Regions from separate parts of the Bradyrhizobium sp. NBAIM01 genome, predicted to be linked through region 2. Evidence: predicted binding sites of a transcription regulator. Region 2 holds the regulator's gene; each other region holds the start of a gene.
The links. Region 2 encodes PhoB, which activates phosphate uptake and scavenging genes when phosphate is short. Its sites were predicted from a motif close to TGTCATNNANCTGTCAT; they were not measured.

Region 1 (2,198 bases), on a different contig from region 2:
CCGGCATCCAGGCGGACCTGAAGACCTTTGCCGCGCTCGGCGTCTATGGCGCCTCCGTGATCACGGCGTTGACGGCGCAGAACACGCGCGGCGTGACCGGCATTCACGCGGTGCCGGCCGGGTTCGTCACCGAGCAGATCGACGCGGTGTTCTCCGACCTCGACATCGGTGCGGTGAAGATCGGCATGGTGGCCCAGGCCGCCAGCATCGATGCCATCGCGGCCGCGCTGTCGCGCTGGTCGCCGCGGCATGTCGTGCTCGATCCCGTCATGGTGGCGACCTCCGGCGACCGCCTGCTCGCCGCTGAAGCCGTCGACGCCCTGCGCGCCAGGCTGATGCCGTTGGCTGCCGTGATCACGCCGAACCTGCCGGAAGCTGCGGCCCTGCTCGGTGCACCGGTGGCGGCGAGCGAGGCCGAGATCGAAAGCCAGGGACGCCGCCTGCTGGCGCTGGGCTGCCGCGCCGTCCTGATCAAGGGCGGGCACGGGGAGGGCGCCGAGAGCACCGACTATCTCGTCACTGCCGAGACCGCGATCGCGCTCGCCGCGCCGCGTGTGGCCACCCGTAACACCCATGGCACCGGCTGCTCGCTGTCCTCCGCCATCGCGGCCGGGCTGGCCAGGGGCGAGGACCTCGAGGCCGCCGTGCGCAACGCCAAGGCCTGGATCAGCGCCGCGATCGCCGCCGCCGACCGCTTCAGCGTCGGCCACGGCCACGGGCCGATCCATCATTTCCACAAGTTCTACTGAGGCGGGCACCTGAACGCGCGCCCCATCCTTCGAGACGACCGCTTCCAGCGGTCTCCTCAGGATGAGGCTAAGCAGCACTGTGCCCGTTGAAGCTAGGGCCGCACACTCGGTCCTCATCCTGAGGGCCCGCCAAGGGCGGGCGTCTCGAAGGATGTGCCGCGGGGAGGTTTGCCTCAGAGAAGAGCGGGGGCTTGCGCCCCTGCGGCGCCATGTCGCCTGATTGTCGCATGCGACTGATATTCGCGGGGAGGGCGAGGCAAGGCGTGATTCGTATTTGAAGGTGCCTCAAGGGTTCAATCGGTCATCCCCCTGTCACGGGACATTGTTACAGGCTGGCGCATGGGAAGTTACGATGTGAGTGACGAGAGCCCGGAGCGGCGCTTTCGCACGTTGTTCATCTCCGACGTCCATCTCGGGGCCCGCGGTTCACAAGCCGATCTTCTGCTCGACTTCCTGCGCTACCATGATGCCGATACGATCTATCTCGTCGGCGACATCGTCGACGGCTGGGCGCTGAAATCGAGCTGGCACTGGCCGCAATCGCATAACGACCTCGTCCAGAAGCTTTTGCGCAAGGCGCGCAAGGGCGCCAAGGTCATCTACATTCCCGGCAATCACGACGAGTTCCTGCGCAACTATTACGGTACGCATTTCGGCGGCATCGACGTGGTCGAGAACACGGTTCACACCGGCGCCGACGGCAAGCGCTATCTCGTCATTCACGGCGACATCTTCGATCTCGTGGTGCAGAACGCGCGCTGGCTCGCCCATCTCGGCGACAAGGCCTACGACTTCGCGATCCAGATGAACCGCCTGGTCAACTTCTTCCGCCGCCTGTTCGGCGTGCCCTATTGGTCGCTGTCGCAATGGGCCAAGCAGAAGGTCAAGAACGCCGTCAACTATATCGGCGCGTTCGAGCAGGCGCTCGCCGCCGAGGCGCGGCGTCACCAGGCCGACGGCGTGATCTGCGGCCACATCCACTACGCCGTGATCCGCGACGAGGCCGGCATCCGCTACATGAATTGCGGCGACTGGGTGGAGAGCTGCACCGCCCTGGTCGAGCATGACGACGGCCATTTCGAGATCATCACCTGGGCGGATCAGTTGCGGAAGCCGGAGCAGGTGCCACAGGTCGCAGCTAGAGCTGCATAACAAGGACCACTTGATGCGCATCCTGGTCGCGACCGACGCCTGGCACCCGCAAGTCAACGGTGTGGTTCGGACGCTGACCAAGCTCTCTGACGCTGCAAAAGCGCTCGGCGTCGAGTTCACGTTCCTGACGCCGCAATCGTTCCGCACCTTCGCGATGCCGAGCTATCGCGACGTGCGCCTCGCCATGCCGCGCCCGGCCCGGATCGCAAGGCTGATCGAGGAGGCACGTCCCGACAGCATCCACATCGCGACCGAAGGGCCGATCGGCCTGATGGTCCGCCGCTATTGCCGCCAGCG
Region 2 (2,198 bases):
AGGCGCGCAGCGAGGGAAAGGGTGCAATGACGGTTTTGACCTGGTCCGATGATCGCGTCGAGCAGCTGAAGAAGCTCTGGGAGGCCGGACTTTCGGCCAGCCAGATCGCGGCGGAGCTCGGCAATGTGACCCGCAATGCCGTGATCGGCAAGGTGCACCGGCTCGGCCTGTCCGGCCGCGCCAAGAGCCCTTCATCGGCAGCGCCGCGGCCGCGCAAGGCACGGCCCGCGCAGCATATGATGCGGGTGACCCGCCCCGTCGCGCGCGGCAACACCGCGTTGGCGCAGGCCTTCGAGGTCGAGTTGGAAGCCGAGCCGGTTACCTACGACAACGTGGTGCCGATGAGCCAGCGGCTGTCGCTGCTGGAATTGAACGAGGCGACCTGCCACTGGCCGGTCGGCGATCCCTCGAGCCCGGATTTCTTCTTCTGCGGCGGCAAGGCGCTCTCCGGCCTGCCCTATTGTGCCCAGCATTCGCGCGTGGCCTATCAGCCCGCAGCGGATCGCCGTCGCGCAGCACCGAAACCGGGCACGCGGTGAGCTTGCGGAATTCCCTGATCGCCAAGCTTTGATCGCCAAGCTTGATCGCCAAGCTTGATCGCCAAGACTGCAGCCGTCACACGATGACGGCTCCCAATCGCTCGGTGTCATCCCCGCGAATGCGGGATCCATAACCGCGGGGCGCAATCGTTGCGCGAGATGGTCACTCCGAGTCTTCGCCAAACCACGTCCTGTGGCTAATCGCGAAGAGCGCAAGCGCTCGCGCTGAGATCCCGGGCTCACGCTGCGCGCGCCCCGGGATGACGGCCGAGATCGGCGCCGCAGTTCGCCAAACCAGCTGTCGCTGGCGCCTTACGTCTGCTCAGCCTTCGCGAAGCGATCGTCCAGCGCGTAGCCGGCGCCGCGGACGGTGCGGATCGGGTCCTGCTCGCGGCCAAGATTGAGCAGCTTGCGCAGGCGGCCGATATGGACGTCGACGGTGCGCTCGTCGATGTAGATGTCGCGGCCCCAGACGCTGTCGAGCAGCTGCTCGCGCGAGAACACGCGGCCGGGATGCTCCAGGAAGAACTCCAGCAGGCGATATTCGGTCGGACCGAGATCGATCGGCCGGCCCGAGCGCGCCACGCGGCGCTTGTCGCGGTCGAGCTCGATATCGCCATAGGCGAGCACGGTGGCGAGGCGCTCGGGACTCGCACGCCTGAGCAGGCCCTTCACGCGCGCAAGCAGCTCCGGCACCGAGAACGGCTTGACGATATAATCATCCGCGCCGGTCGCGAGCCCGCGCACCCGTTCGCTCTCCTCGCCGCGCGCGGTGAGCATGATGATCGGCAGCTGCTTGGTCTCGGGGCGGGTCCGAAGCCGCCGGCACAGCTCGATGCCTGACAGGCCCGGCAGCATCCAGTCGAGCACGATCAGATCGGGAATGTGCTCCTTGAGGCGGGTGTCGGCGTCATCGCCGCGCATCACCGTCTCGACGTCATAGCCGTCGCCTTCGAGGTTGTAGCGAAGAAGCTCGGTGAGAGCTTCCTCGTCCTCAACCACCATAATGCGTGCGCCCATGTGGTCGTAGCTCCTTAAGTCGTCAGGTGTTCGGCACCGTCGTGGCGAAGGTCGTCATGTCGCCCTTCGGCCGCTTGTCGGTGATCGCCTGGCCCTCGATCATGTAGAACACGGTCTCGGCGATGTTGGTGGCGTGGTCGCCGATCCGCTCGATGTTCTTGGCACAGAACATCAGGTGGATGCAGAACGAGATGTTGCGCGGATCCTCCATCATGTAGGTGAGGAGCTCGCGGAACAGCGAGGTGCAGATGGCGTCGACTTCTTCGTCGCCCTTCCACACCGCCATCGCCGCCGGCAGGTCGTGCGCGGCATAGGCGTCCAGCACCGACTTGACCTGCTGCTGCACGAGGTCGGTCATGTGCTCCAGGCCGCGGAACAGCTTGAGCGGATGGAAATCCGTCTCCAGCGCCGCGACGCGCTTGCCCATGTTCTTGGCGAGATCGCCGATGCGCTCGAGATCGGTCGCAACGCGCATCGCGCCGACGATCTCGCGCAGGTCGACGGCCATCGGCTGGCGGCGGGCGATGGTGAGCACGGCGCGCTCCTCGATGCGCTTCTGCAGCGCGTCGAGCTCGACGTCGGTGGCGACGACGCGCTGGCCGAGCGCGACGTCGCGGCGGATCAGCGCGTCGACGGAAT
Region 3 (2,198 bases), on a different contig from region 2:
TCGCTCTGGAGCTCGAGGGACTGTTCGGCGGCTAGAATGCTGCGGTTACGCTCGTTCTCGACATGGAGCAGGAAGTCGCGCTCCTCGCGGAAGAGCCGGAAGCGGTTACGCACCTCCCAGCTGATCTGCATGGTGCCGGCGTCCTGCGCGGCGGCGCGCTCGGGCAAAGCAAGGATGCCGGCAAGCAGCACGGCGCCGGCCGAGAGGGTGCGAAGGAATACGGAAATCATGGCCCGCGTCTTCAACGGCAAAGTTGAGGCGGAAATAAGAGAGGATTGTGCCGCGGCCTGCAACCCTTGCCCGACGATTGCGGAGGTGGCGTCGGCGGCTCAGCGCTTGCTGGCCCGCCGCAGCAGCCGTTCGCGCTCCATCGGCGTCACCTCCTTGGGCAGGTTGGCCTGCGCGCAGGCTTCCGCCAGCCGCCGCCGCTCCTGCCACGGCGCGACCACATTCGTCCAAAGCTCGCGCGTGCCCATGATGGAGATGGCAAGGCCGAACGGGATCACGAAATAGAGAATACGGAACACCAGCAGCGTGGCCAGAAGCTCCTCGCGGCCGAACTGGGGCAGCGCCACGAGCATGGCGGCATCGAACACGCCGATCGAGCCCGGCGCGTGGCTGGCAAAGCCGATCAGGGTCGCCAGGATGAACACGACCGCGAGCGACATGAAGTCGATCGGCGGGTTGGCCGGCATCAAGAGGTACATTGCCGTGGCGCAGAAGCCGAGATCGACGACGCCGATCAGGATCTGCACCAAGGTCAGCGGCGCCGAGGGCAGCACCACCTTCCAGCCCTTCTGGCCGAGCTCACGGCGCTTCTCGCCCATGCAGAGCCAGACCAGATACGCGCCGATCGATGCGAGACCGCCGAGGGCGATCAACCGGTTGAGCGAGGAGGGCAGCTGATCCATCGAGGAGGCCGCGTCCGGATGGATGGCCATGCCGATCGAGAGCACGAAGATGTTACCGAGCCAGAAGGTCAGGCCGGACAGGAAGCAGATCTTCGCGACGTCGATCGCGTTCAGTCCGTAGTCCGAATAGATCCGGAAACGGATCGCGCCGCCGGTGAAGACCGTGGCGCCGATGTTGTGCCCGATCGAATAGGACGTGAAGCTGGACAGCGCCGCGATGCGATAGGGCACGTGCTTCTTGCCGATCGTTCGCAGCGCAAAATAGTCGTAGAAGGTCAGCGTACAGAACGCGAAGAAGACGCAGATCGCCGCCAGCCCGATGTTGCCGCGGGGAATCTCCGTCAACGCGGTCAGGATGACCCCGGTATCGATGCCCTTGAGCGTCCGCACCAGCGTCGTGATCGCAAACGCGATGATGAAGATGCTCGCGGCGACGCCGAGCCGTCGCCAGCCGATCCATCTATTGAAGCCGCGTTTCAACGCGGGCAGCAGTCCGTGCATTCATCCTCCCGGCGGGGGGCAAGACCGACCGGGCCAGACATTGGCCGGTCGGGTGCGATCACGGCCAAAAGGCAGGCATCGATCGCTAGGCATGATCCAGTTCATTTAAGGCAAAATCAGCGGCTTGTGCAGCCCTTGACAACAATAGGTTCTGCGTTCGGCGGGCAACTTTGTCATACGCGGTTCATATCGGCGGCGCGTTAAGCATATGAGTCGCGAAACCAGGCTCCATCCGCGCGCTCACCGTGCCGATACGATCTCAGATCCGGCGCCGTCCGCATTGTTCCAACGCAGAGCCGTATCGGCGTTTTTGGAACGTCGATGCCGCGTGGTCGTTAGCCTCCATCAGCAATCGAACATGGCGGAATACGCGGCTTTTTCGTGCAAGCCGGCGCCTCCGTGTTCCCAAGACCCGAGAGGATCGGAACGATGGGACTGTTCACAAAAGACATCAAGACCATGAACGACCTGTTCGTACATCAGCTCCAGGACATCTATTACGCCGAGCAGCAGCTCACCAAGGCGCTGCCGAAGATGGCGACCAAGGCCACTGATCCGCAGCTGAAACAGGGCTTTTTGACGCACCTCGAGGAAACCAAGCAGCACGTTGCGCGGCTCGAGGAGGTCTTCAAGATGCACGGCGTCCCCGTGAAGGCGGTCGACTGCCCGGCGATCGATGGCATCATCGAGGAAGCCGACGAGACCGCCGGCGAAGTCGCCGACAAGGCGGTGCTCGACGCGGCCCTGATCAATGCGGCGCAGGCCGCGGAGCATTACGAGATCGTC
Region 4 (2,198 bases), on a different contig from region 2:
CCCGTCGATGCCGGGGCCGCGCAGCTCGAAGCTGCGCCCGGAGGCGAGGCTGTCGACCTGGATGATGACCGTGGTCGACCGGTCCGGATACTCGCTGGTGCCGAGCGCGAAGGATTCGAACGAAGGCAAGGCGCCGCCGTCACTGATGAGCGCGAACGAAGCAACCGACGAATCCTGCACAACCGGCGCTCCGGTGTGGAACTTCAGCCACTTCGTCACGTCCGCGCTTTCCGCCATCCGTGCGTCGAGCCAGAGCGGCGTGTCGTGGTCGAACAGCGTCAGCGCGATCGCGGCGGTGCCTCGCATCATCGGCCCTGGCGCCCCCGCCATCGGCACGATGCGCTGGACCGAGCCCGGCCGCGCCATGGCGTCCATGACCGAGCGAAATGTCGATTGCGCCGACAGCACCTTGTCGGCGAAACCCGGCGGCAGTTCCGCAATCGTGGTCATGATCTCACCCCTCACCGCGCACCATGGTGTAGAAATCAACCTTCGTTGCGGCGGCCGCTGCCGCCGCCTGCTTGCGCCTGACCATAAGCTGCTCGCGCAACGGCGCGATAACGTCGCGCTCCACCGCTCCGCCGAAATCGCGGGACTGCACCAGCGCATCGCACAGCGCGATCAGACGCGCCTTCTCACCGTCGCGGCCGAGCGTGTAGCCGAACCCGACCTCGCCGCTCGCAAGCCGCACCGCGGCGCGCGACACCGTGGCTTCGCCGAGATTGAACGGCGCGCCGTCGCCGCCGACCCGGCCGCGCAGCATGACGAGGCCGTTCTCGGGCGTGCGCAGATCCTGATGGTCCGGGAGGGCCAAGTTGCGGAGGCGAGCGGCGATCTCGCCCGCCTCCGCGTGCGCCAGCACCGCCATTGCGGCCTTGCGCTGGGCTTGCTGGTCGTTGTGCTGGGTCACCTGGTCCATCGAACCTTCTACAGAACTTGCCGCACCGAAGTTGTCTATAATAATAGACAACTTCATACGGACGCGCCATGACTGTTTCGTGACAATGCTGTGATTTCTGGAGTAGGTTTCCCGCGACATGAGCATGCAGGACACAGCCTCCTCGGGCGTCGCGCTATGGCGCCTCGTGGCCGATGGCATCGAGCGCGGCATCGCCGACGGCCGCTTTGCGGCCGGCGACAAATTGCCGGGCGAGATGGAGATCGCCGAAACCTATCGCGTCAACCGCCACACCGTGCGGCGCGCGCTGGCAGCGCTTGCCGAGCGCGGCCTGGTGCGCGCCGAGCGCGGCAGCGGAACCTATGTCGAGGCGCAGAAGCTCGCTTATCCCCTGCGCTCGCGCACGCGCTTCTCCGAGATCGTCGGCGCCGATGGCCGCGAGCCGCATGGCCGGCTGATCGAGGCGACCGATGACGTCGCGACGCGCGAGCTCGCACGGGAGCTGGGCCTTAAGACCGGCGCGCCCCTGGTGCGGATCGAGGCGATTCGCCTCGCCGACCGCACGCCGATCTGTGTTTCCACCACCTGGCTCTCGGCTGAGCTGTTCCCGGATGCAGGCGCCGTGTTCGCGGCAACGCGCTCGATGACGAAGCTGCTGGAGCATTTCGGCGTCCGCGATTATCGCCGTGGCGCAACGAGAATCACCGCGGGGATTGTCGACGCGAGCGACGCCGCACGGCTCGACCTGGCGCTGGGGCGGCCGATCCTGGTGGTCGACGCCACCGACCACGATCTCACGGGCAAGCCGCTGGTGACGAAGCACTCGCGCTTTGCGGCAGAGCGGGTGGAGTTTTTGGTGGAGAACGCTTAGATCAGAGCGTTTTCCAGCGAAGCGTGCCCTCGGACTTGATCCGGGGTGGAAACGATTTGCGTCGAGAAAACGCGTCAAAACAAAAATCAGAGCTCCGTTCCGATCCAATCGGAACGGATAAGACTGCAGCACGACGTTAGGCGACCGTCCGCTTGCCGATGATCGCGAAGCGCAGCTTGCCGGAAATCCAGTCGATCGACGATACAGTTACCAGGATCAGCAGGATCAGAAACGTTACCTTCTGCCATTCCAGCACCCGGATCTGTTCGGCAAGCTGAAGGCCAATGCCGCCAGCGCCAACGATTCCGATGATCGTCGCCGATCGCGTATTCGACTCGAAATAGTAGAGCACCTGGCTCAGCAAGACCGGGAACACCTGCGGCAGCAATCCGAAGCGGACGCTGTGGAGATGGTTGCCGCCCGATGACC

Region 1: a site for PhoB is predicted at 1,049-1,065, ahead of I6F31_RS12430 (UDP-2,3-diacylglucosamine diphosphatase). Genes of this name have one in related genera too.
Region 3: a site for PhoB is predicted at 1,584-1,600, ahead of I6F31_RS12590 (YbhN family protein). Genes of this name have one in related genera too.
Region 4: a site for PhoB is predicted at 988-1,004, ahead of phnF (phosphonate metabolism transcriptional regulator PhnF). Genes of this name have one in related genera too.

What each region holds. Positions count from the first base shown of each region.
Region 1 covers NZ_JADYVU010000003.1:344,879-347,076, forward strand. The annotation lists gene thiD (bifunctional hydroxymethylpyrimidine kinase/phosphomethylpyrimidine kinase) at 1-749, shown strand, start outside; gene I6F31_RS12430 (UDP-2,3-diacylglucosamine diphosphatase) at 1,089-1,901, shown strand; gene I6F31_RS12435 (glycosyltransferase family 1 protein) at 1,915-2,198, shown strand, end outside.
Region 2 covers NZ_JADYVU010000002.1:822,890-825,087, forward strand. The annotation lists gene I6F31_RS10270 (GcrA family cell cycle regulator) at 27-539, shown strand; gene phoB (phosphate regulon transcriptional regulator PhoB) at 852-1,559, opposite strand; gene phoU (phosphate signaling complex protein PhoU) at 1,582-2,198, opposite strand, start outside.
Region 3 covers NZ_JADYVU010000003.1:383,076-385,273, forward strand. The annotation lists gene I6F31_RS12585 (hypothetical protein) at 1-230, opposite strand, end outside; gene I6F31_RS12590 (YbhN family protein) at 330-1,412, opposite strand; gene I6F31_RS12595 (ferritin-like domain-containing protein) at 1,842-2,198, shown strand, end outside.
Region 4 covers NZ_JADYVU010000007.1:181,597-183,794, reverse strand. The annotation lists gene phnH (phosphonate C-P lyase system protein PhnH) at 1-450, opposite strand, end outside; gene phnG (phosphonate C-P lyase system protein PhnG) at 455-919, opposite strand; gene phnF (phosphonate metabolism transcriptional regulator PhnF) at 1,038-1,769, shown strand; gene phnE (phosphonate ABC transporter, permease protein PhnE) at 1,906-2,198, opposite strand, start outside.